2 linked regions of the Pontiella desulfatans genome follow. Each later gene encodes a partner of the first gene's protein in a complex. Links are inferred from orthologs where the notes say so. Each region holds a gene or a part of one and is shown in the gene's direction. Other genes may lie near its edges. The genes, in order: dnaB and dnaG.

What was found.
Region 2: the proteins of dnaB (region 1) and dnaG are in contact, whole or in part, in a crystal structure (PDB 2R6A), measured with the Geobacillus stearothermophilus proteins. The link is inferred for Pontiella desulfatans from one-to-one orthologs. Residues at the interface, in WP_033016901.1 of Geobacillus stearothermophilus: Ser13, Glu15, Ala16, Gln18, Glu91, Leu92, Asp94, Ala95, Val96, Pro97, Thr98, Ala99, Ala100, Asn101, Tyr104, Tyr105, Ile108; in WP_049624496.1 of Geobacillus stearothermophilus: Lys456, Leu457, Leu458, Pro459, Ala460, Asn463, Ala464, Leu467, Leu535, Leu536, Ile537, Ala538, Gln544, Glu545, Asp548, Tyr549, His552.

What each region holds. Positions count from the first base shown.
Region 1 is NZ_CAAHFG010000002.1:851,253-863,411, forward strand. Bases 61-3,035 are described here. They hold dnaB (replicative DNA helicase), read left to right. Parts: upstream 61-844; coding sequence 845-2,227; downstream 2,228-3,035. Other genes in these bases: E9954_RS19205 (single-stranded DNA-binding protein), read left to right, coding at 61-145; rpsR (30S ribosomal protein S18), read left to right, coding at 161-379; rplI (50S ribosomal protein L9), read left to right, coding at 396-848; bamA (outer membrane protein assembly factor BamA), read left to right, coding at 2,251-3,035. In the rest of the region: more of E9954_RS19205, read left to right, coding at 1-60; more of bamA, read left to right, coding at 3,036-4,572; E9954_RS19230 (YhcH/YjgK/YiaL family protein), read right to left, coding at 4,580-5,026; E9954_RS19240 (sodium:solute symporter family transporter), read left to right, coding at 7,759-9,528; E9954_RS19245 (sulfatase family protein), read left to right, coding at 9,530-11,050; E9954_RS19250 (autotransporter outer membrane beta-barrel domain-containing protein), read left to right, coding at 11,047-12,159. UniProt on the Escherichia coli protein: The main replicative DNA helicase, it participates in initiation and elongation during chromosome replication. Travels ahead of the DNA replisome, separating dsDNA into templates for DNA synthesis.
Region 2 is NZ_CAAHFG010000005.1:332,294-344,369, forward strand. The notes cover bases 4,599-7,490. They hold dnaG (DNA primase), read left to right. Parts: upstream 4,599-5,078; coding sequence 5,079-6,902; downstream 6,903-7,490. Other genes in these bases: E9954_RS31660 (hypothetical protein), read right to left, coding at 4,648-4,950; E9954_RS31670 (HEAT repeat domain-containing protein), read right to left, coding at 6,908-7,490. In the rest of the region: gyrA (DNA gyrase subunit A), read left to right, coding at 1-1,473; E9954_RS31640 (rhodanese-like domain-containing protein), read left to right, coding at 1,585-2,052; E9954_RS31645 (MauE/DoxX family redox-associated membrane protein), read left to right, coding at 2,049-2,486; E9954_RS31650 (inorganic pyrophosphatase), read right to left, coding at 2,483-3,094; murA (UDP-N-acetylglucosamine 1-carboxyvinyltransferase), read right to left, coding at 3,123-4,400; more of E9954_RS31670, read right to left, coding at 7,491-8,821; E9954_RS31675 (YcgN family cysteine cluster protein), read right to left, coding at 8,826-9,254; E9954_RS31680 (response regulator), read right to left, coding at 9,257-11,734; E9954_RS31685 (glycosyltransferase family 4 protein), read left to right, coding at 11,854-12,076. UniProt on the Escherichia coli protein: RNA polymerase that catalyzes the synthesis of short RNA molecules used as primers for DNA polymerase during DNA replication.

The sequences.
Region 1 (12,159 bases):
GCGCAGCAAGTTGCGCGTTCGCGCCGACCGCGTCCAGTTTTTGGGAACCCCGGGAAAAGGAACCGAATTTTCGGCGGCACCCGTCGATTCCGTCCCGCCGCCGGCCCCGCCGGCGGAAGATGACGATGATGATGTGCCGTTTTAAGAAAGGGATATAACTATGATGCGTCGTAGCAGAGATAGAGATGATTACAAGCGCGATCCGGAGCTCCTCCGCGGGGTTACCTCGATCGATTACAAAGATGCCGAGCTTCTCAAGAAGTTCATGACCGACCGGGGCAAGATTCTTCCCGGCCGCATCACCGGTGCCAATGCCCAGCAGCAGCGCCAAATCAAGAAGGCCATCCGCCGTGCGCGGGTTATGGGCCTCGTTCGCTAAAAAAGGAGTTGGCAAAATGGCTACAGAAGTTTTGTTGATGGATCAGGTCGAAGGCCTGGGTATTGAAGGGGATATTGTGAAGGTTGCCGACGGCTACGCCCGCAACTTCCTTTTCCCGCGGGGCATTGCCACCGAAGTTACCGAGGGCAAGAAGCGCCAGATTGAAAAGAAGCGTGCCGAACGCCTCGTTCAACTCGAGAAGGAAAAAGGCGCGGCCGAAGAGCTCGCCAAGAAGATCGCGGGCATCGAATGCACCATTTCCGCCAAGGTGGGCGAAACGGGCAAGATGTTCGGTTCGATCGGCATTCCGCAGATCCTCGAAAAGTTGACCGAAGCCGGGCTCGAGATCGATCGCCATAAGATCGTGCTCGCCACACCGCTTCACGAGCTTGGTGTTTTCGATGTCGAAATCAAGCTGCACCCCGAAGTCTCCGGTACCCTCAAGGTTTGGATCGTAGAAGATAAATGATCCCAGGGGATCCAGGTGGTCTGAGAATCCCCCCGCACAGCGATGAAGCCGAGCGGGGGGTTTTAGGTTCCATTCTGCTCGATCCTCAAGGTGCTCTTGACAAGTGCTTGGCAAAGCGTCTAGGCCCCGATAGTTTTTTCGATCGGCGGCACCAGGCGCTTTTCGAGAATCTGGTGGACATGAGCCAGGCCAATATGGCGATGGATGCCATCACCATCGGCGAGTGGCTCAAGGACAAGAAAGCCCTCGACAAGGTCGGGGGCTACGATTATCTCGTCCAGCTCCAGGACAGCACCCTTGTTCCCGCCCACGTCGAGTTCTATTGCGACATCGTGATGGAAAAGCGGCTTTATCGGATGCTGATTGAAAAATCGTCCGAAATCATCGATTCCGCCTACCAGGGCGAAGAGGATGCCAGCACGCTGGTCAGCGAAGCCGAAGCCAACCTCTTCAAACTCAGCGAGCACGGCGCCGAACAGATTCCCGATTGGAAAGACTCGGTGCTCCATGCCTTCAAGGAGGTCGAGAATGCCGATCCCAACCAGCTCGTCACCGGCGTAACCACCGGTTTCATCGGCCTGAACGAACGACTCGGTGGTTTGAACAAGACCGACATGATCGTGCTCGCCGCCCGTCCCGCCATGGGCAAGACCTCGCTGGCGTTGAACATTGCCGAAAACGCCGCGCTCGGCCTGCATGGCGATCCGGTTCCGGTGGCGGTGTTCAGCTTGGAAATGTCGCGCGAGCAGTTGGTGAAACGTATGCTGTTCTGCAACGCCCGCCTGCCGATGCACCGCGCCAAGGGGCGTGGCCTCACGCCGGACGAGCACGCCAAGCTGACCTCGGCGGTCGACCGCCTCTCCAAGGCCCAGATCTATATCGACGACACCCCCGGCCTCGAGGCGGTCGAAATGCGCTCGCGGGCGCGCCGCCTGAAAAGCCGCTATGGGATCAAGCTGATCGTGATCGACTACCTGCAGCTGATGAACTATTCGAAGTTCGCCAAGGATGGCCGCCAGCGCGAAACGATGGCCATTTCGGGGGCTGTCAAAGGCATGGCCAAGGAGCTCGATGTTCCGGTCATCGTGCTTTCGCAGCTCAGCCGTGCCGCGGAAAGCACCGGCGACAACATTCCCAAGCTCTCCCACCTTCGCGACTCGGGGGCGATCGAGCAGGACGCCGACATGGTTTGGCTACTGTACCGTCCCAGCTACTATGAAAAAGGCGACAACCGCAACAGCGACAACCTCGCGGTGCTCGATGTGGCGAAGTTCCGCCATGGCGCCACCGGCGAAGTGAAGCTGTCGTTCATACGCGAATACACCCGTTTCGAAGACCGCGCCGAGTTTGAGGACGACTATTCCCACGACGAAGAATGATTTCCCATAGTATGGAACCTTTCATGAAAAAAGCCCTAGTCCTGTTCACCGCCTTCCTGGTTGCCGCATCGTTGCAGGCGGAAACCATCAAGGATATCCGCATCGTCAACCAGTCCGGCGAATCCTACACCATGAGCTCGGTCGCGGCCTTCACCTCGTTCCAGGTGGGCGAGCAAGTGCCCGACCGCGAAACCATTCTTTCCGAGATCGCAATCGATGTGAACCGGATGCGCAAGTCCGGGCGCTATTCCTTCGTGAATGCCCGCATGGATGTGGAGGCCGATGGCGTGGTCTTGGTCTACACCGTGGTGTCGAAGCACCGCCTGCGCCGCATGGAGATCGTCGGCGGGCCGAAAAGCGGCGGAAGAATCCGCAAGAAATCCGAACTCGAAATCGGGCAGTTCGCCGACGACGCAACCTTCGAGCTGGCCGCCGCGAAAATCAAGGAGGCCTACCGCGACTATTGGTATCCGGACGTCGAGGTCTCCTGGAAATCCAAAACCAACGACGAACTCGGAACCGTTGACGTCACCTTCAAGATTGAAGAGGGCGACAAGCTCGCCATCAAGAAGATCGAGTTCGAGGGTAACGACATCATCGAGGACAAGAAGCTGAAGAAAGTGATTCAGCAAAAGCAAAAGTCCTGGTTTGCGCCCTGGTCGTGGATCACCGGTTCGGGCAAATACAAGGAGGAGGTGGTCGATGCCGATGTCTTCGCCCTCAAGTCGTTCTACATGAACAACGGCTTCCTCGACATCAGCGTTTCCGAGCCGGAGCTCGACGTCTCCAAACCGAAAAAGTCGCGGCTGGTGTTCAAGATCGACGAAGGGCAACGCTACCGCATCGGGAAAATTTCGCTTTCCGGCATGGAAAAGTATGGGGAGCGGGAGCTCCGCCGGACGGTCCGGTTGCGGCAGGGCGACATCGCCGCCTATGAAAACATCGAGGCCGGCAGCGAAGGCATCCGCTCCTACTATGGCAACCGGGGCTATGTGCGCACCGTCGTTCGCCCGGTCTACGACGCCAACGCCCAAACCGCCGTTGTCGACATCACCTACGAAATCACCGAGGGCGAGATCGGCTACATCAACGCCGTCAACATTGGCGGAAACGAACGAACGATCGACAAGGTGATCCGCCGCGAACTGGTGATCTATCCCGGCGAAAAGTATAACCGCAGCCGCGTGCTCACCTCCGAAAACCGCCTGCGCAACCTGCAGTATTTCGAAATCGTCACCATCAACCCGGAACAGGCGGGCGAGGGGAATAAATACGACCTCAATGTGCAGGTGAAGGAAAAGGCAACCGGCTCGTTCACCGCCGGCGTCGGCTTCTCGAGCGTGGAATCGCTGATGGGCTACGTTGAATTGTCGCAAGGCAACTTTAACTGGAAGACCTGGCCGCCGATCGGGGCCGGCCAAAAGTTCAAGATCCGCGCCACGCTCGGTACGGAGCGCAACGATATCGACATCTCCTTCATCGAGCCGTGGTTCCTCGACCGCCAGCTCTCGTTCGGCATCGACCTGTTCCACCGCGAAGTGAACTACTTCTCCGATTCATACGACCAGAAGAACGACGGCATGCGCCTCTCGCTCGGCAAATCCCTCTCGCGCTTCACCCGCGGAAACCTTTCCTACAGCCTCGAACAGTTCAATGTGTTCGATGTGGCCGATACCGCCTCGCAGGCCATCCAGGACGAGGAGGGCCGCCGCCTGAAAAGCGGACTTCAATATGCGTGGTCGTTCGACTCGCGCGACCGCTTCTTCGATGCCACCCGGGGCAACAAAACCATCGTCACCCCCTTCATGGCCGGCGGCCCGCTGGGCGCCGAAACCGATATTTTCGGATTGCGCGTCAAGTCGACCCATCACTGGCCGCTCATCTGGGATATGATCCTCAATGTCCGCGGGGAGATCGAATCGGTCGAGGCCTATGGCGACAGCAAGGCCAATGCCGGAACCTATGGCGACGGCGTGCCGATTTTCGACCGTCTCTTCCTTGGCGGTTCCTATAACCTGCGCGGCTATGAATACCGCGACGTCGGCCCCACCGACCCCGACACGGAGGATCCGGTCGGCGGCAACAGCAAGGGCTACTGGACTGCCGAGGTAACCTATCCCATCTGGAACAAGATCCGTGGCGCCGTCTTCTACGACTGGGGCTTCGTGAATGTCGATTCCTGGGATTTCGACCCCTCGAACTACGCCGACGACTGGGGCATCGGCCTGCGGTTGCAGATTCCCGGCTTCCCGCTGCAGCTCGACTATGCCTGGCCGATCACCTTCGACGAGCGCTACCTCGACGACAAGGGACGCTTCAACTTCCTCATCGGCCACACGTTCTAAGGAACGTTCAGTCCACCGCCACCTTCACCACCACCTTGTGGATCGGGCCTTTGCCGATGCAGGGCAGGTGCGCATCGGTGGGCAGGAAAACCGCGAACGAGCCCGGCGGCACCTGCACGATGCTCTCCGGCGAACCCTCAAAAAACTCGAGGTCTTTTTCCGCGTCGTAGTTTTCGGAAGGGGCGACGTCGGAGCGCGGGCTCCAACCCATCGATTCATCGCCGCTGATCACATATTGGATATCGATGTATTTGCGGTGGCCTTCCAGTTTGCCTTCCTCCACGGCGCGCCCGTCGCAACGCTGGACGATGGCAAAGACCAGCTCATCCGAAATTTCATATGTCCCGTCGGCGAGCTCGGCAATGCCCGGTTGGTCGAGAAAGCCGAAGCCCTCGGAGATTCCTTTTTTCAATCCAGTATATTTCGCGGCGTTGTCGAGTGTGTCCAGTATCATGCCCATTCCTCCTGTTAAATTTATATTTAGTTTTGCATGAGCCAATGCCAATTCCAAGTTTAAGAAATAAAAAGGGATGCGGGTCATCAATTTTGCCGGGGCAACGGCACCTACTCGTGCGATGTCTGCGTCAATCGCACCAACATGATCCGCACTGTTGGAGGGGCGAGTTCCACCTCGACCTACACCTGCGACGATGACAACCGATTAACTGGTATCAGTGTTCAGGTGTGAACACGTTTGCGTATGATTACAGGAGTCGACGATACTTCCGCTCCAAGCCCTCCGATTTGACCTGCCAAAAAGGGGTCAAAAAAGGTCAGCCGAAGAATCTTAGAATCAAGGATTATTGAAAGGACAAGTGGTCAGGCCGCCTAATTCGTCATATTGAATCGAAGCTCAGCATTTCCCTGCTTCTCTTCGTTCAAGACACGAAAGCCCCGCTCCGTTGGAACCGCCCATCGATCCTGTCCATCCGGTGATTCAGGCAGACACATTTTGAGGCAGAAAGATGCGGTGCCGGGGATAGGGTCGCTCGGGGAACGGCCGGGCGGACGGTCGACAGAACCGGGGCGGCGATGGATGGTTGCCCGTTCGGCGGGGAGGCGGGCCGCCTGCGGTACAGTAAGCGGGGGCGCCAGCAATACCGTTGCTGGGAGGTTCTGGCGTTCCACCCTGTTGGTCGTCCGCGAACCTTTCGTGATGTGTGGTGCGTATCCCGATTCATTGACTGCATCGACATTGTCCTCTGCAGCTTCCTGCGCTTAACCCCGATTTTCGGACCACCGGCTTAAGTGGAACCTGCGTCCTCAACATGGTACAAAAGGACGCATGGAAATGGGAAGAAAACGAAGAACATTCACGGACAAGTTCAAGGCCAAGGTGGCGATTGAGGCCATCAAGGGCGTGAAGACATTGGCGGAGCTGGCATCGGAATATCAGGTCCATCCGAACCAGATTTCGGATTGGAAGAAGCAGTTGCTTTCGAATGCGCCGGATCTTTTTGCATCGGGGAAAAAGAAGCAGGCTCAAACGGAAGAAGAGCTTACGGCTCCACTTTACGAAGAGATCGGGCGTCTGAAGATGGACGTGAAGTGGCTCGAAAAAAAGCTATGAGCCTGCCGCTTTCAACGCGCCGCAGCTGGGTGGAGCCCGGCACCGATTATTCGGTTCGGCGGCAGTGTAGGCTCGCAGGCGTCCCCAGATCGGGCTTCTACTACGACCCCGCCCCGGAAACGCCGGAGAACCTGCTTCTGATGCGTTTGATCGACGAGCAGTATCTCCGGCATCCGGAGTTCGGCTATCCACGCATGACGGACTGGTTGCGTGATCAAGACTATGATGTCAATCACAAGCGGGTCGCCCGCCTCATGCAGCTGATGGGGATTCAGGCCATCACGCCCGGTCCGCACACGAGCAAGCCCGCCCCGAGGCACAAGATCTACCCTTATTTGCTGCGCAATGTGGACATCGAACGGGTGAACCAGGTTTGGAGTACGGACATCACCTACATCCCGATGCGGCATGGATACATGTACCTGACCGCCGTAATCGACTGGTACAGCCGCTATGTGCTCGCCTGGGAGCTCTCAAGCACCATGGAGAGCACGTTCTGCGTTGATGCGCTGGAGCGTGCGCTGACGCAGGGGAATCCGGAGATATTCAACACCGACCAAGGAAGCCAGTTCACCTCGAACGCCTTCACCGGTGTCCTGTTAAACGAGAACATCACCATCAGCATGGACGGGCGAGGCCGGGCGTTGGACAACGTATTCATCGAACGACTGTGGTGGTCGGTGAAGTATGAGAAAATCTATCCCGCATGCTATGCCGACGGGCATGCGTTGCATCGGGGCCTTGACAGCTATTTTAAATATTACAACCACGAGAGGAAGCACAGCGCTCTGGACAAACGCACCCCCGCCGAGGTATTCATGGAAGGAGCAGTCAGAACATGATCGCAAGTGATGCCGTCGCTGCGCTCCGCCCTCGGCCCTCCGGGCCGCCCCTTCGGGGACGGGCTCCGCTCCGCGACGGCATCATGGAAGGGCGGCTCGTTGGCCGCCAGAACACGGAACAGGGAACCGCAGGTTCCACCTTAAGTTCACCGATCCGTGGTTTAAGATTGGGGGTAGGCGCATCCTGGCTGAAAAATAAATGAAAGAAAATGGGCGGCGATCGACTGAATTTAAAGGTTTATGGGTTTTTAACCGTTGGCCTGGGTGCACCGAATGGGCGCGCTTTTGGTTTTCATGGGGAAAAATATGAAGCTTAAAACGGTAATGAACCACTAAAATCACACAATTCACGAATCGCAATCTGCGTATCCCGCGAAGATGGCAACCGAATGAAAAAAACCACGTACTCACCTTGCAAGTAATAGTTCGGATAGCGAGTTGAGCTAATGTTTTCGTGTGTTTGGTGTGTTTCGCGGTGATTCCATTCCCGCATCTAGGATGAATGATTTGCGTAATGGGACGGGGCCTGGGGTGGGATGAAAATGTCTTAATAACCGTTGATTATTGCGGGAAAAGGCCTAAATTGGGGTTGTAAATAAGATGTAAATTAAATTTGAGTGCCGGGCGGGTATGCCACCGGTTCTGGTTGGGTTGGAGGGATGCGCGGCAAACGTGCCCGTAACGCGCCGAGGTGGATTCTAAAGGGTTGATGCGGGGCAGGAGCGTTTGAGGCTAAATCTGTTGGCACCGAACAGGGGGAAAGAAGATGAACACATGACTATTTATGACTATATCGTGATCGGGGTTTATCTGGTCTTCATGCTTTCGCTGGGGCCGATCTATAAGAGCTTCAGCAAGACGGCCTCCGACTTTTTCCGCGGGGGCGGCGGCATGCTCTGGTGGGTAGTCGGCAGCAGTGCGTTCATGACCACGTTTTCGGCATGGTCGTTCACCGGCGGCGCGGCGAAGGCCTACGAGACCGGAACCTATTTCCTGATCCTGTTCGTCTGCAACATCGTTGCCCTGCTTTTCTGCTTTTTCCTCACGGCGGCCAAGTTCCGGCAAATGCGGGTGGTGACGGCGGTGGAGGGCATCCGGAAGCGCTATGGGCCGGTCAGTGAGCAGGTCTATACCTGGCTGCCGCTGGTTTTCCAAACCTTCATGGGCGGCGTCATGCTCTACACGATCTCCGTTTTCATGTCCGGCGTGTTTGGCCTGCCGATGGGGGGAATCATTGTGGTTATGGCGGTTGTTGTGATCGTCATGACCCTGCTGGGTGGATCGTGGGCGGCCACCGCCGGCGACTTTGTCCAGATGCTGGTGGTACTGACGATTACGATCAGCATGGCGCTTTTGACCTTGAAGCATGAGCAAATCGGCGGCTTTGGCGGATTGATGCGCAATGTGCCGGATTATCATTTCGAATGGACGGCCTTGGCCCGTCCGTGGGTGATCGTCGCGTTCGCGGTGACGCTGATGATTAACCAGGTCACGATGATGAACAGCATGCTCACGGGCGCGGCGCGCTATCTGTTCGTGAAGGATGGCAAGGATGCGCGCAAGGCCGTGCTGATTTCGATTGCCGGCTTTCTGCTGCTGGCGCCGGTCTGGATGATTCCGGCCATGGGATCGGCGGTCATTTTCCCGGACTTGTCCGGGCTTGAGCAGTTTTCGCAGTTGAACAACGCGAATGAGGCGGCCTATGTGGCCATTGCGATGGAGCTGTTGCCGCAGGGTCTGCTCGGCCTGCTTGTTTGCGGGATTTTTGCGGCCAGCCTGACGTCCATGAACAGCCTGCTGAACGTCTATTCCGGCACCTTCGTGCGCAACTTCTATATCCGGGTCATCAACAAGGAGGCTTCGGAGCTGAAGCAGATTTTTGTGGGCCGCGTGTTTATCCTCATCTATGGGTTGATCTGGATGCTGGTTGCGTTGTGCTTCAAGGACATGAAGGAAATCAAACTCTTCGACCTGATTCTGAAAGCGACCGCCATGATCGGCCTGCCGACGGCCATGCCGCTGACCTACGGCATGTTTTTCAAGAAGACGCCGGAGTGGGCGGGCTGGGGCACCATGGTGGGCGGTTTCATCATGGCGGCCATCGCCAAGTTCGGCTTCACCCATGAGTGGATGCAGGGCATTTGGGGGCAGGAGGCGGCGCTTTCAAAATATGAGCTGGCCGACTTGAACCTTGCGCTGACCACGGGCTCGATCTTCATCGTTTGCAACATTATCTATTTCGCCTCGATGTTGTTCCATAAAAACGTGAAGCCGGAATACAGCGAGCGCGTCGAAGCGTTCTTTGAAGAACTCAACACGCCGATCGACCGGTCCAAGGACCATGAACCGGATTACGAGAGCGACAAGCGGCAGTACAGCGTGCTGGGCAATCTCTGCCTGGCCTATGGGCTGCTGACGTTGCTGCTGTTGGCGGTTCCCAACGAAATGCGCGACCGCCTGCTGATTCTGGCCTGCGGTGGTTTCGTGGTGTTGGTCGGTGTGATCCTGCGGGCGGCAAGCCTGAAAACAAAAAGGACTGTTTGATATGAACAGGAGAGATGGCCTGCGGACAGGCATGAACGTGGTGGTGATCAAGAGCGACCAACAGCGGGCGGATACGATTGCCGCGCTGGGAAACCCATGGATGATCACCCCCAATCTCGACCGGTTGGCGCGGGAGTCGGTTGCCTTCGGCAACGCCTTTTGCTGCGGCGCCACCTGCGTGGCTTCGCGCGGCGCGTTCTATACCGGGCAATTTCCGCACAACACCGGCTGCTATGCCTTCGAACCCTGGGCGCACAACCGCACCTGGCTGCATGAAATCCAGGAATCCGGCTACCGCACGGCGGCCATCGGCAAGGTGCACCACTGGCCGGCCGAGGAAAAGATGGCCTTTGATGAGCGCGTCTATGCGGAAAACTTCCCGGAGATGAAGGGCAGCCACGACGACTATGCCAACTACCTGAAAGCCCACGGCTTGGAGAGTCCATGCAAGGTGCTCACGCAGGACGGCATGTGGCTGGAAAAGTGCACGTCCGATGTTTTCCCGTATGATGAGGAGCACCATGTCGATCAATATGTCGGCCGCATGGCGACGCGCTGGATCAACGACTATGAGGGCGAGAAACCGTTCTATCTGCACATCGGCTTCCAGGGGCCGCACGATCCGTATGATCCGCCGAAGCGTTTTCTGGATATGTACGAAGGGCGCGATGTTCCGCTACCACATTTCGACAAAGGCGGCCTCGATGCACGTCCGCCGCAGTATGCGCGCTTCATGGAGGCCACGCGCAATCCGAACAAGTTCGATGTTGCGCCGCCCTACGGCGTATGGGCCTGCGAGCTGCAGGATAAAAATGAAGAAGATCTCAAACGGATGCGTCGGCACTATTATGCCAAGATTACCGGGATCGACCATCAGGTTGGAAAGATCCTCGATGCGCTCGAAGCACAGGGGCTGATGGACAACACGCTCATCCTCTTCACCTCCGACCACGGCGACAACCTCGGCGACCATGAAATGATCTACAAGTGGCTCATGACCGAACAGGCGCTGCATGTTCCCATGCTCGCGCGCCTGCCGGGCGGCGTGCGCGGCGGGGCGGTGGACGACGACTTGTTCACGCAAATGGATATAGGGCCGACGATTCTCACGGCATTGGGGCTGGAGGTGCCGCAGCGGCTGGATGGACGCAGCAACTGGAAACGCCTGGCCAACGGCGACGCCGGCGAAGCGCCGGAACGCGTCTATTGCGAAGACAACTATCTGACGATGGTGCGCTCCAACGACCGTAAGCTGATCTATTATGCCGGGCAGGAGCATGAAGAATATTTTGATTTAAGCACTGATCCGTGGGAGGAGCACAACCTGGCCGCCGACCCGGACTTTGCGCAGGAAATCCTACAGACCAAGGCCGACATGCTGGATTGGCTGACGGTGTCGCGCTATCTCGGATCGCTGCCGCACATCAACGACCCGTGTGGCAAGCGCGGCATCTGGCCGGCCAACCACCCGCACGATCCATACGTGCTGAGTACAGGGTCAAAAAAGCCGGGGAATCCATGAGCCGGCCGGATCCATTCTTCGCAATGCTTGCCGCGCTGTTGGCCGTTGCGTCCGTCCATGCGGCTAACCAGGAATGGGACAGCGGGGGCGGCGCGGATCAGGACTGGGCAACCGCCGCGAACTGGGGCGGCGACCTTCCGGACACGGTTCCTGCCGCGGCCGATGCGGTGGTCATCGGCGATGGCGGCACGGCCGTTTATTCCGCCGCATCGGGAACGGAGTCCGTTCAGCGAACGCAGGTGAACGGAGGTTCCACGCTGAAGATCACCGGTGGCTCGTTGAGCCATACCCAGACGGGAAGCGCAACCAGGAACAACGTCGGTGCCGGCAGTGCCGGCACGGTCAACCAGTCCGGCGGTATCCATGTTGTTGCCCACCAACTCCGGGTGGGTTCCGGTAGCGGGGGCGATGGAACCTATGAGCTTTCGGGGGGCGACCTGCGGGTAACGCGTGGCGGCAGCTCCGGCGTGTCTGGTTCGTCCACTTCGATCGACATCGGTGTGGATGGAGGGGCTGGTCTGCTTAAGGTTTCCGGCGGTTCCTTGGAAACCCGCGTTGGCGTCGGCATCGGGGCCAACGGCACCTTCCGCATCGAAGGCGGGGCGGCTTCGTCGATCGCCATCGGAAGCAACGGTTCCGGCGATGGCCATTGGAAACAGGACTCCGGGGGCGTTCTCGACCTTCGGGTTGATGCCAACGGGCTGACGCCCATCTTCATCGACCAGGTGGACGGAACGGGGGCCGGCGGAGACGTCGTCTTTGCCGAAGGTGCGCTGCTCGATGTCGGATTCCTTGGCGGATTGAATACGTTCGGTGTTTGGGATGCGATGCAGTGGGAAGGAATCCTGACGGATGGCGGCCTGGACTTCGCGGCGGGCGTTGATACCTCCCAATGGAGTTTTGCCTTTGTCGATACAACCGCATCGGGCCAAGCCGACACGCTGCGCATTCAATCGGTGGCCAGCAACGATGGAACCTGGATCGATGCCACCAACTCGGCGGTAAGCTGGACGGATCATTCGAAATGGAGCGACGGCACGGTGGCCTACGGTTCCGGCAAGACCGCGCTGTTCGAACTGAACCATACCACCGGTAAAGTTGTTGATCTG
Region 2 (12,076 bases), on another replicon or contig:
CGCCGTACCGAGTTCGACCTTAAAAAGGCCAAAGCCCGGGCGCACATTCTCGAAGGCTACCTGCTCGCCATGGATAACATGGATGAAGTGGTTCGCATTATTCGCGATTCCAAAAACCGTGAAGAAGCCCAAGAACGCCTGATGACCAAGTTCGGGTTCTCCGAAATCCAGGCCAAGGCCATTCTTGAAATGCGCCTCTACCAGCTGACCGGGCTGGAGCGCGACAAGGTCGAGGCCGAATACGCCGAGCTGATGGAACTCATCAAATATCTCGAAGACCTGCTGGCGCACCCCGAAAAAATCTTTGACGTCATCAAGGAAGACCTCGAGCAGATCCGCGCCAAGTATGGCGAAGTCCGCCGCACCGATCTTTCGATCGACGAAGGCGAAATCGACATTGAAGACCTCATTGCCGACGAGCCGTGCGTGATCACGCTTTCCAACACCGGCTACATCAAGCGCGTCCCGACCGATACCTACCGCCAGCAGCGCCGCGGCGGCAAGGGCGTGGTTGGCATGAGCACAAAGGACGAGGACTTCGTGGAGCATATCTTCTCGGCCTCGACCCACGACTACCTGCTCTGCTTCACCGAAGCCGGCCGCATGTATTGGCTCAAGGCCTACTATGTTCCGGAAGGCACCCGCCAGAGCCGCGGCCGTTCGCTGGCCAATGTGTTGCAGATGGCGCAGGACGAAAAGCTCGCCGCCATCCTCTGCGTGCGCGAGCTCGACGACCATGCCCACAACCTGATCATGGCCACCCGCAAGGGCATCATTAAGAAGACCGTGCTGGCCGCCTACAAGAACGTCCGCGTTGCCGGCGTGAAAGCCATCAACATCGACGAGGATGACTCGCTGATCGGCGTTCAGCTGACCAACGGCAACGACCAGATCATCCTCAGCATGAAGAACGGCAAGGCGATCCGCTTCAACGAAACCGATGCCCGGCCGCTCGGCCGTGTTTCGCGCGGCGTGAAAGGCGTAACCCTGACCGGCGACGACGAAGTAGTCACCATCGAAATCGTCGACACCGAGTCGACCATGATGGCCATCACCGAAAACGGCTACGGCAAACGCACGAGCTTCGAGGAATACCGCACGCAGTCCCGCGGCGGCAAGGGCATCATCAGCATCCAGACGACGGAGCGCAACGGCAAGGTGGTCAGCGCCCACGCCGTCACCGAGGAGCATCGCCTGATGCTCATCTCCGAAGGCGGGCAGATGATCTGTATCGGCGCCAACGACCTGCGCGTGATTGGCCGCAACACCCAGGGCGTCCGCCTCTTCAACCTCAAGGAAGGCGACAAGCTGGTCTCCGCCGCCGTCCTCGATCCGGAAGAGGACGTTCCGGAAACCGAGGCCGCTGAAGGAGCCGAAGGCGAAGCCCCGGTTGAAGGTGCTGAAGCGGAAGCTCCGGCTGCAGAGTCTGCGCCGGAAGCCGATACTGCACCGGAAGAGCCTGCGGGAGAATAATTCCAAATCTCGACAGGGGTTGATGGCCACGAAAAGGCACAAAAAGCACAAGGACTGCGTGGGTATGCTCTTTGTGCCGCTTGAGCCTCTTTGTGGCCATTTTCATGTTCTATGAATGTAACCGTCAAACAGATTGGCATCATCCTGTTGGTGAGTGGTTTTTTGGCGCTGGTTTCGAACCTGGTTCATCCGCGCAGGATTCCGTGGGTGCAGGATTGGTCGGGCCATGTCGAGGCCAAGGCCCGCAAGCTGGGCATCGGGGTGATTCCGCTATCGGGGGCGCTGGAGCGCTTCAAGCAGTCCGGGTCGGTTTTCATCGATGCCCGTTCCCCGGAAGAGTATGCCAAGGGGCATATTCCCGGTTCCTTATCGGTTCCGCTCAACTCGCTCGATGAGCAGTTCGAGACGATTGGCAACCTCATTGATTCGGGCAGGGAGCTGGTGGTCTATTGCCGCAACCGCGAGTGCGATGATGCCCTGGTTCTGGCCACCGAGCTGAAGGGAATCGGGGCGACCAACCTGATCTATTATGTCGATGGATTCGACGCGTGGATCAAGTATGGAGGGGCTTCCGAATGACGCGCGACCAGAAAACCTATCGCCTGGCCTATTGGATTGCGTCGTTGATTGTTGCGGCAACCTGGTTGTCCGGCTACCACAAGATCCTGCATCCGGCCGACTTCGCCTTGTCGGTCTACCGCTTCCATCTGCTGCCGGCGGTTCTGGTGAACGTTGTTTCGCTCCATATCCAGTGGCTGGAGATGGTCTGTGCAGGCTGCCTGCTGTTCATTCCGAAACTCCGCGTTGCGGCGCTCTGGATTTCGCTCGTCCTGCTGGCGTTGTTCACCACGGGCATTGCCATCAACCTGATCCGCGGGACGGCGTTCGGTTGCGGTTGCTTCGGCAACCTGCCGACCGAACGGCCAATGGACGCGCTCAATGTCGCGCGTAACCTGGCGCTGATGGCGCTGGTTGGGTTGGCCCTGTTCGGGAAGCGGAAGTCGGGGGCTTAGCCGTACTCTTCGGTGTAGTCTTCCATCGAGGCTTCGATGACCTTGAGCGCGTGCTCGCGACCGTAGATTTCCGGGATGGTGACGTCGGAGGGCTGGCCGGGGACCAGCTTGTAGGTTTCGAAATAGTGGCGCATGCGTTCGATGAGGGCGTGGGAGACATCCTTGATGTCGTGCGCATCCTGCCAGAACTGGTCGTTGTCGAGCACGGCGATGATCTTGTCGTCGGCCTCTCCGTTATCGACCATTTGCAGGCCGCCGATGACGCGCGCGCGGAGGATGACCTCGCCGCGGTTGATGGGGCGTTCGGTGATGACGCAGATATCGAGCGGGTCGCCATCGCCGCACTTTGAAGTTGGGGAGAGTTCGTGAACGCGGGTGGAGCAGTAGGTCTGCGGGATGAAGCCGTATAGGGTGGGCGTCATGGAAGAGGTGAGCTGGGGACGGTCGACGCGCAGGTAGCCGGTGGTTTTATCGACCTCGTATTTCACCGCGTCGAACGGGGTCATTTCGATGTAGGAGTTGACCACGCCGAGGTTTTCGCCATCGCAGGCCTGCAGGCCGTGCCAGGGGTGGGGGCGCCAGCGGTAGAAGGTTTTTGGGAATGCCATGTTAAATGCCTCTTTCTTTATCGGATTTCTAGTGTTCCCGGACAATATCCGCACCGAGCGCGGCAAGTCGATCTTCAATTGCCTCATATCCGCGGTCGATGACCTGCGCATTGTGGATGACGCTTTCGCCATCGGCGCAGCAGGCGGCAATGAGCAGGGCCATGCCGGCGCGGATGTCCGGGCTGGTGAGTTTGCTTCCGCGCAACCGGGTGGGGCCGATGACCACGACGCGGTGGGGGTCGCACTGGATAATGTTGGCCCCCATGCCCATCAGGTGGTCGACGAAATACATGCGGCTCTCGAACATTTTCTCGAAGAAGAGCGCGGTGCCTTGGGTCTGGGTGGCGAGCACGATGCTGACGCTCATCAAGTCCGACGGGAAGGCGGGCCAGATGCCGTCTTCGATCTTGGGGGTGGCGTTGCCTTCGTCCGGGCGGATGCACCGTTCGGTTTGCCGCGGAACCACCAGGGTGCGGCCGGTGCGCGTCCACTCCACACCGAGTTTCGAGAACGTGCGCTGCATGACCTGTTGAACGAGGGGCTCGCCGGCATCCGGGATCGTTAGCGTTCCGCCGGTGACGGCGGAGGCCACGATGAAGCTGCCGACCTCCATGAAGTCGGGTTGCACGGTGTATTCCGCGCCATGCAGTTTCCCGACGCCGCGGATGGTCAGGTTGTTGGTTCCGATGCCGGAGATGTCCGCGCCCATCTGGTTCAAGAGGTTGGCCAGGTCTTGCACGTGCGGTTCGCAGGCGGCGTTGTAGATCGTGGAGGTGCCCTCCGCCAGGGTGGCGGCCATCATCACGTTTTCCGTGGCGGTCACGCTGGCTTCGTCGAAAACCATTTTCCAGGCGGTCAGCGGCCCCGCCTTGAACCGGAAGGCGTGGTCGGTCGAGATGTCGGCCCCGAGGGAGCGCAGCCCGTAGAAATGGGTGTCGAGCCTGCGGCGGCCGATCACGTCGCCGCCCGGCGGATAGATGGTTGCCCCGCCGTGCCGCGCGGTCAGGGGGCCGGCGAGCAGGATGGAGGTGCGCACTTTCGCGCAGAGTTCCGCGTCGAGTTCGGTGGTTCGCAGGCCCTTGGCGCAGAGCGTCAAGGTGTGGTCTTCCAGCGCAACTTCCACGCCGATGCTTTCCAGCAGCTGGAGCATCACTTTCACGTCGTTGATCAGCGGGACGTTGTGGAGGATGATGGGCTGGTCGGTCAGCAGGCAGCTGGCGAGCATGGGCAAAACGGCATTCTTGTTGCCGCGCGGGTGGAAGGTGCCCCCGATCGGTTTTCCGCCGTTGATGATGAATTTAGCCACTGCCTAAGCCCCCTTGGAACGAGAAAAAACAAATCTCCCAGACCTGTGTAAAAATGAAAAGCACAATTCCGGACATTGGGGATGAGCCTCTTGCAAAACCCTTCGAGTTTGCGAGGCGGTTTTTTGTTAAAAGTTATTGGTTATTGGGCTAAACCGCAGGTTGCGCATGACTTGTCCTGATAACCAATAACCAGTACCTGATAAATGGAACGGCAAAACCAGAGGTTTTGCAAGTTCCTCGGGATGGCTAGGTGTTTTCTTCCGCCCGCTTTTCCTCGCGGAGCTTGAGGATGCGAAGGAAGAAGAGCTGGGTGTCGTATTTGGTCATGACCACCAGGGAGACGGTGGCCAGGAAAAGCGACAGGATGCAGAGCGTCATCTGGTTGGTGAATGCCGTAATGAAGATGCAGGCAAAGCCGGTCAGGAACAGCCAGAGGTAGATGTTGCGCCGCATCTTGGCATCACGCTCCCATTTGTCGTGGAACTCGGCGTCGAACGCCTCGTTCAGGAACCGTTCACTGTTCAAATCTTCGAGTCTTGGAAGTTTCATGGGTGCTCCACCGGGTGCGAATGGAAAGAAAATAGTGCGTTTTAGGGGGGATCGCAACCCCGGCGGTGAAAATTCCGGCACAGGGGATTGAGGGCGGCGCGGGGTTCCGGTATTGCTAGGGGATGGCCATGATTCCCAAAGAAACGATTGAAGAGATACGCGCACGCTGCAACATTGTCGAGGTGGTGGGGGCCTACCTGCCCGAGCTGCGCCGCCGGGGATCCACCTATAAATGCAACTGCCCGTTCCACAAGGAAAAGACGCCCTCCTTCACCGTCAACGATGGCCGCCAGATTTTCCACTGCTTCGGCTGCGGGGCCGGCGGCGATGTCTTCCGCTTCGTGATGGACTATGAAAAGATCGATTTCGTGACCGCCGTGAACGTCCTGGCCGAACGGGTGGGGGTGGAGATCACCTACGAAGGCGGACAACCCGAAAAGAGCGGCAACAAGGATGTGCTCTACAAGCTGCACACCGATGCCGCCGCCTTCTACCACCGGATGCTGCTCGACAGCCCCGAGGGCGCCGAGGCGCGCCGCTACATGGAGGAGCGCGACCTGCCCGAGGAAATCATCAAGGCGTTCCAGATCGGCTTTGCCCCCAACGAATGGGAAGGCCTGCTGGCGCGCGCGCTCAAGAAGGGCTATGAACCGAAACAGCTCGAAGCCGCCGGGCTGGTGGTGCCCTCCGAGCGCGATGGAAAGACCAGCCACTACGACCGCTTCCGCAACCGCGTCATGTTCCCGATCTGCGACCAGATGGGGCGGGTGATCGGCTTTTCCGGCCGCATCATGAACAAGGCCGAGAAAGGGGCGAAATATGTCAACAGCCCCGAAACCCTCCTGTTCAAGAAGAACCGCGTGCTCTTCGCGTTCGACAAGGCGCGCAAGGCCATTGTCGAATCGCGCCAGGCCATTGTGGTCGAAGGGCAGATCGATGCCATCCGCTGCCACCAGGCCGGGCTGGACAATGTCGTTGCTTCGCAGGGCACCGCGCTCACCGAAAACCATGCGCGCATGCTCAAGCGCTACGCCGACGAAGTCATCCTCGTGCTCGATTCCGATGCCGCCGGGCTCAAAGCTGCGCTGGGCTCCTCCGAAATCTTCATCGCCAACGAGCTCAGCGTTCGCGTGGTCACCCTGCCGGAAGGCGAGGATCCCGACTCGCTCATCAAGAACAGCGGGAAAGAGGCCCTGATTAAGCTGGTGGGCGAAGCCCAGAGCGCGCTCGACTTTCTGATCGACGCCTTCCAGAAGCAGGAGGACATGTCGACCGAGGCCGGGCGCATGCGGGTGGTGAGGGCGGTCATCAATCTCATCAACCATTGCCCGTCCGCCGCGCGGCGCGACCCGATGATCCATTCCGCCGCCGATCGGCTCAATATTTCCCCGCTGGCGCTCAGCCAGGACCTGCACCGGGCCAAGAGCCAGCAGCGTCCCGCGCGGAAGCAGGAGGAAGCTCCTCTGCAGTCCGCCCCCGCCCGCAAGACCTATCCCCGGCAGGAGACCGCCTTGCTGGAGCTGCTCGTGCACTATTACCCCGATGTGCATCCGCTGGTGCACGATTTCCTGCCGCCGGGCCACCTGACCGATCCCACCTGCAAGCAGCTGGTGGAAATCCTCATGCTCGATCCACCCGAAACCCTCACCGAGGGCTTCCACGAGTTCGACGACGCCACGCAGAAGATCATCAGCCAGGTGCAGGTGGAGGAGTCGCGCACGATCGACAACGAAACCTCGGCCGTCGAAACCGCGCAGCGCTACATCCTGATCTTCTGGAAGCGCCACCTGGAAGGCGAGCTGGCCCAGCTGGCGCGGCGCACCAATCTCTCGAACGAGGAGCGCTTTGTCGAAACCTCCCGCATCAAGCAGGACATCCATGCCCTCGCCAAAGGCTGGGAGCATGCCCGGCCCATGCTCGAAGTCCGCCTGCACAAGGACGTGGAATTCTAGATTCTTTAATCGTGGATCTTTAGAAAGAGATCCTTGCAACCCATATGCTTTGCAAGGCCGGTATCGAGGATACGCTCTATCAATTGAGCCGCTTTTTCCGCTTTTGTTCTCTTGGCATATTCGACGTAGGCTCTAGCGATGACTGCGGGGTATTCCACGCGCCTATCCCTGTTGTTTGTATGACCGCCCTTGCCTGAACTCGGATGGCAGAAAATTCCAATGCTTGAAATGGGAAGATTTGCTTGTTGGGCAATTTCCCTCCGCCATGTTAGCAACGGCGATGTTTTTGTGTGGTCATCATGAGACGCGTAGATGGCATCAAAAGGACTGTCCGGATCGTTTTCTGGAACAGTCATCTCCATATCAACATGAAAGGCGTGTGGGGGAGTTTCATCGGAGGGCGATGCTGAGGCTTTCGTAAAGTCGATGAAAACAATTGCGGAGGTTTTGGTTTTGTATTTCTTCCCGCTGATCACATTGGTATGCAGAATTCTATTTTGGTAGTGCTTTTCCAACTCTATTTTTTTCTTTAGGAGGTTGGGGGAGGTGAGGGCGCGACTATCGACGCCTGTCCAGTAATACAGGATTCTATCAACCATTTCATGCGCCTCTGGAGGGGAGGAGATCTCTACCAGCTGGATGGCTTTACGTAGGTAATCTTCATCTCCCCATTTGGGCTTCTTTTGCTCGATGACGGAATTGATTCTAGGCAGTAGTGCAGGAAGACTGTCGCTGGTGAGGGATTCGAAGATGATTGAAGTCTCGTGGCTGTCCAGTTCCGTGGTCATGAGAGCGTGTTCAAGTGCGTTGCGGACGTTCTCTTCGACAGGTTTGGGCAGTTGTCTTGAAAAACGGATAGCTTCTTTAATGATATAAGGATTGGGTGAGTGCAACTGAAGGGCAATTACGTCGGGCAAAGCCGCTGGTGCAATTTTTTCCAGACAGCGACATGCATCCTTAAAAAGAACCGGGTTTTTAGCCTGTTTTGCCAGCGTAGCCACAACATCTTTTGCTGCTGTATATTCATGTTCTTTTATTTGTTTAATGATGGCTCGTTGTCCGCCTATGAAATTGTTCTCTATTGGCTCTGATGTTTCAGGGATTGACGAGGTAAGCTTTTCGGTTAGCAGTTCAAGCATCCTGTGTTTGTCATCCGTTTTCATGAGTCCTGAAACTGCTTCGCTTTGTACATGGCCGTTAGGATCTTCGAGTAAATCTAAAAGCAAAACTTTAGCCTGAGGGGTGGGAATCATATCACCGAGTAGTTGAGCGGAGTATTGACGCGTCAGCGGGTGCGGATTGTTTGTGATGGACTCAAGCCCCTTGATCCAATCGCGCCCACCCCAGAGCCGGTAATAAGCAATATGATCAGGGAGGCTGTTTGTATTCGTTTCCACGATTTCTTTTTGGATCGTCAGCCGAAGGTGTTGAACGCGCTCTTCATTGGGTTTGCCCTGTTCTTGAAAGAAGACGGTATTGATTATGAATTCTTCAAACTCCGCAGTGGGATGCGCTGGAAGATTCGCGAATGCAGTCGGGCTAAGCATGCAATAATTAACGGTTCCGTCTCCGTTAAGGCGCAGTATTCCGGTAGAGGGAGTCGGAACGGTATACGCATCACGCCAGTAGTGGAGAAAAAGGTACGCCTTCTGTTTCTTCCGTTGAGCCCGGTTCTGTTGCCATTCATCGGATGCACAGTTGTTGTTGAAACGCTCTACCCTAATGCTCTCATTGAGTTGTCCTTTCAGGATTTTAAGGGGAGTTACTACCGCGTCATCAACTCCCCCTTCCGTTACTTCAAAGAGACCAATAATCTCAGCATCATGGATCATTTCCTCCCATTCCGGATCTTCCCATGAGGAGGCAAAGGCATGCAGGCTTTGCATGAGCAGGACAATGGCGAAGAGAATGTGTTTCATGGCTCTAATCCACGATGTATTTTTCGAGGCGCGCTTCGTCGGCGAGGAATTCGGGGATCAGCTTTTTGCGGGCGGAGGCGCCGTGGGCGTGGACGGATGCCGGATCGCCGGTGATGAGCGGGTGCCACTGCGGCAGGGGCTTGCCTTCGTGCCGCAGGCGGTAGGCGCAGGTTTCGGGCATCCACGCGAAGTGTTCGGGATGGTCGGCGGAGAGCACGGCGCAGTCGGGCACGAGTTCGTGGCGCTGGTCGTAGTTGGTGCAGCGGCAGGTGTTGACGTCGAGCAGGCGGCAGGCGACGCAGGTATAGTGGATCTTGCCGGTCTCCTCGACCTCCAGCTTGTGCACGCAGCATTTTGCGCAACCGTCGCAGAGCGATTCCCACTCCATCTTGTTGAGTTCGTGGAGCGTTTTGGTTTCCCAGAAAGGTTTCATGTTCAAGAGGTGTGTTTGTTGATGAGGTCGATGAGCGCCTGCCGGCTGACCGGTTTGGAAATATAGTCGTCCATGCCGCCGTCGAGGCATTTCTGCTTGTCGTCCTTCATGGCGTGGGCCGTGATGGCGATGATGGGGATTGTGCTGATGGAACCGTGCATGGCCCGGATTCTTGCGGTGGCCTCGAAGCCGTCCATGACCGGCATTTGGCAGTCCATGAGCACCACGTCGTATTCAGCCATGCGGATTTGCTGGATCGCGTCCTGCCCGTTGTCGGCCGTATCGACCTTGCACCCGGCCTTGCGCAGGATGGCGGTGGCCACCTTCTGGTTCACGAGGTTGTCCTCGACCAGCAGCACGTGGGTGTCGGGTTTGACGATCGTTTTGTTCCTGAGCCGATCCGGTTCCTTGATGCTGGCCGGATTCACCGCCTGGGGCAGGGTGAGGTTGAAGAAGAAGGTGGAGCCCTTGCCATGGGAGCTGATCAGGCCGATTTGCCCGCCCATCAGCTCAACGAGCTGCTTGCAAATGGCCAGTCCGAGGCCGGTGCCGCCATAGAGCCGCTTGGCCGATCCATCGGCCTGGGTGAATTTGTCGAAGATGGTTTTCTGCTTCTCTTTCTCGATGCCGATGCCTGTGTCGATGACCTGGAAATAGAGCTCGGCGCCCTTGGCGGTTTTCGTGTGGCATTCAATGTTGAGGGTAACGGAGCCGCCGTGGGTGAACTTCAGCGCGTTGCCGACGAGGTTGACGAGGATCTGTTCGATCAACCCTTCGTCTCCCATGACATACAGCGGGACATTGTCCTGGCAGCCGCACTTGAAATCGACGCCGCTTTGGGAGGCCTGTGGCTGGAACATGTAGAACAGGGTGTCGCACATCTCGCGCAGATCGATGACCGACTCGCGGACATCCATCTGGCCGGCCTCGACCTTGGAGATGTCCAGCACGTGGTTGATGATCTTGAGCAGGCCCGTGGTGGACTGCAGGATGGTTTCAACGCAGTTGTTTTGCTCGCTGGTGAGCGGGGTGTCGGCCATGAGCTGGGCCATGCCGACGATGCCGTTGAGCGGGGTCCGGATTTCGTGGCTCATGTTGGCGAGGAATTCGCTTTTGGCCTGGCTGGCATGCTCGGCGATCTCCCTCGCGTTCTCGGCCATGGTCTTGGCCTCTTCGGCCATTTCGCGTGCGGCGTGGATTTTTTCCTCGGCCTCTTTGCGCAGGGTGGTGTCGCGCACATGCAGCTGGAGCACCTGCCGGCCGCCGATGTTCTGGAGCGTACCGGTCATTTCGATGGGGCTGATGGTGCCGTCCGCTGCCATGCTAACGCCTTCGCATTGCTCCAGCCCGCCGTTGAACCATGTTTTCATGTTGCCATCGACCTCTGCACGGAAGGCCTCCGGCACGAGGTCGTGCACCCGCTTGGTAAGCAAGACCTCTTTCTTCATCTTGACCATCTCGCAGGCCTGCGTGTTGGCCGAGACAATATGGCCTTCGCGATCAAGCACGTAGACGGCATCGGGCGACTTCTCGAAAATCTGGCGCAGCCGTTCTTCGCTGTCGGCATACTGCCGGGTACGTTCATCGACCTTGCGCTGGAGCTTGCGGTTCCATAGCAGGGTCAACGCAAGAACCACGGCCACGATCGTGGCGGCGGCGGATGCGATGCGGAGGATGGTTTCGATCGGCAGGATGTGGCGGGCGTATTCCGACCCCAGCCATTTGGCCTGGATCTTGGTCAGGGTGCCGCTCCTGCGCGCCTGCGAAATCCCCTTGTTGAGAATCGAGAGCAAGTCACGGTTCCCGTCGGCGACCGCCATGCCGAGCTTGGCGGTGTAGATGGGGTCGCCGACGATCCGCAGGTCGCCCTTGCCGGTGGAATACATGTAGTGCTGGGTCACCAGTTCGTTGCCAACCATGGCATCGACCGTGCCCGAGGCAACCAGTTCCACGCATTCCTCGGTGCTGGGGACAAACTTGATCTGGCACCGGACGCCCCGTTGCTGCAGCACCTCCATGGCATGGCCGGAACCCATGATGGCCACCTTGAGGCCTTCGAGGTCGTAGATGTTGTAGATGCCGGTGCGGTCGTGGCGGACGAACAGCGTGACCGGGGTCAGTTTAATGTTCTGGGAAAAGTCGAATTCGTTTTCCCGCGATTCCGAGTGGAACAGGCTGCTGATGGCATCGGCTTCGCCTGAACGCACCATTTCCATGGCCTCGGCCAATGGCGCCACCTCGAAGCGCACCTTGAAGCCCATGTCGGCCGCCATCCACTGCACCAGCTCGACGTTCATGCCGCTCACCTGTTTCTTGCGGATGAATTCGAAGGGGGCGTGGCGCGGCTGCATGACGAAGACGATATCCTCTTTCCCCGCAAGATAGGCCAATTCGCGCTCGCTTAGCGGAGCCGCCAGCGCGGGCGTCAAGGCTGCCAGGAGTGCGATCAATAGCGCACGTTGTAAGATTCTCGTCATCATGTAACCGTGCTTGAAACTATAAGGTTTGGCGTGGGGGCGGTAAACAAAAACACCCGGCAATTTATAACGGAATGCCGGGCTTCCAAGTACGGGCGGATTCGCCTACGATCCCGATCGTTATGCCAAAGCTGGAAAAGGTTGCCCACGTCATGCGCAGGTTCGTCCCGGGGAAATGGGGCGGCACGGAGAGCGTTGTCTACAGCCTGTCGCGCAAGTTGGCCGAGCGTTGCATCGACAGCCCCGTTTTCTGCACCGACATGTTTTCCGAATCCGGCACGCAGGAGTTCGAAGGGGTCCGGGTGCATCGGTTCGCCCATGTGTTCCCTTGGCTGGGCCTCTCGG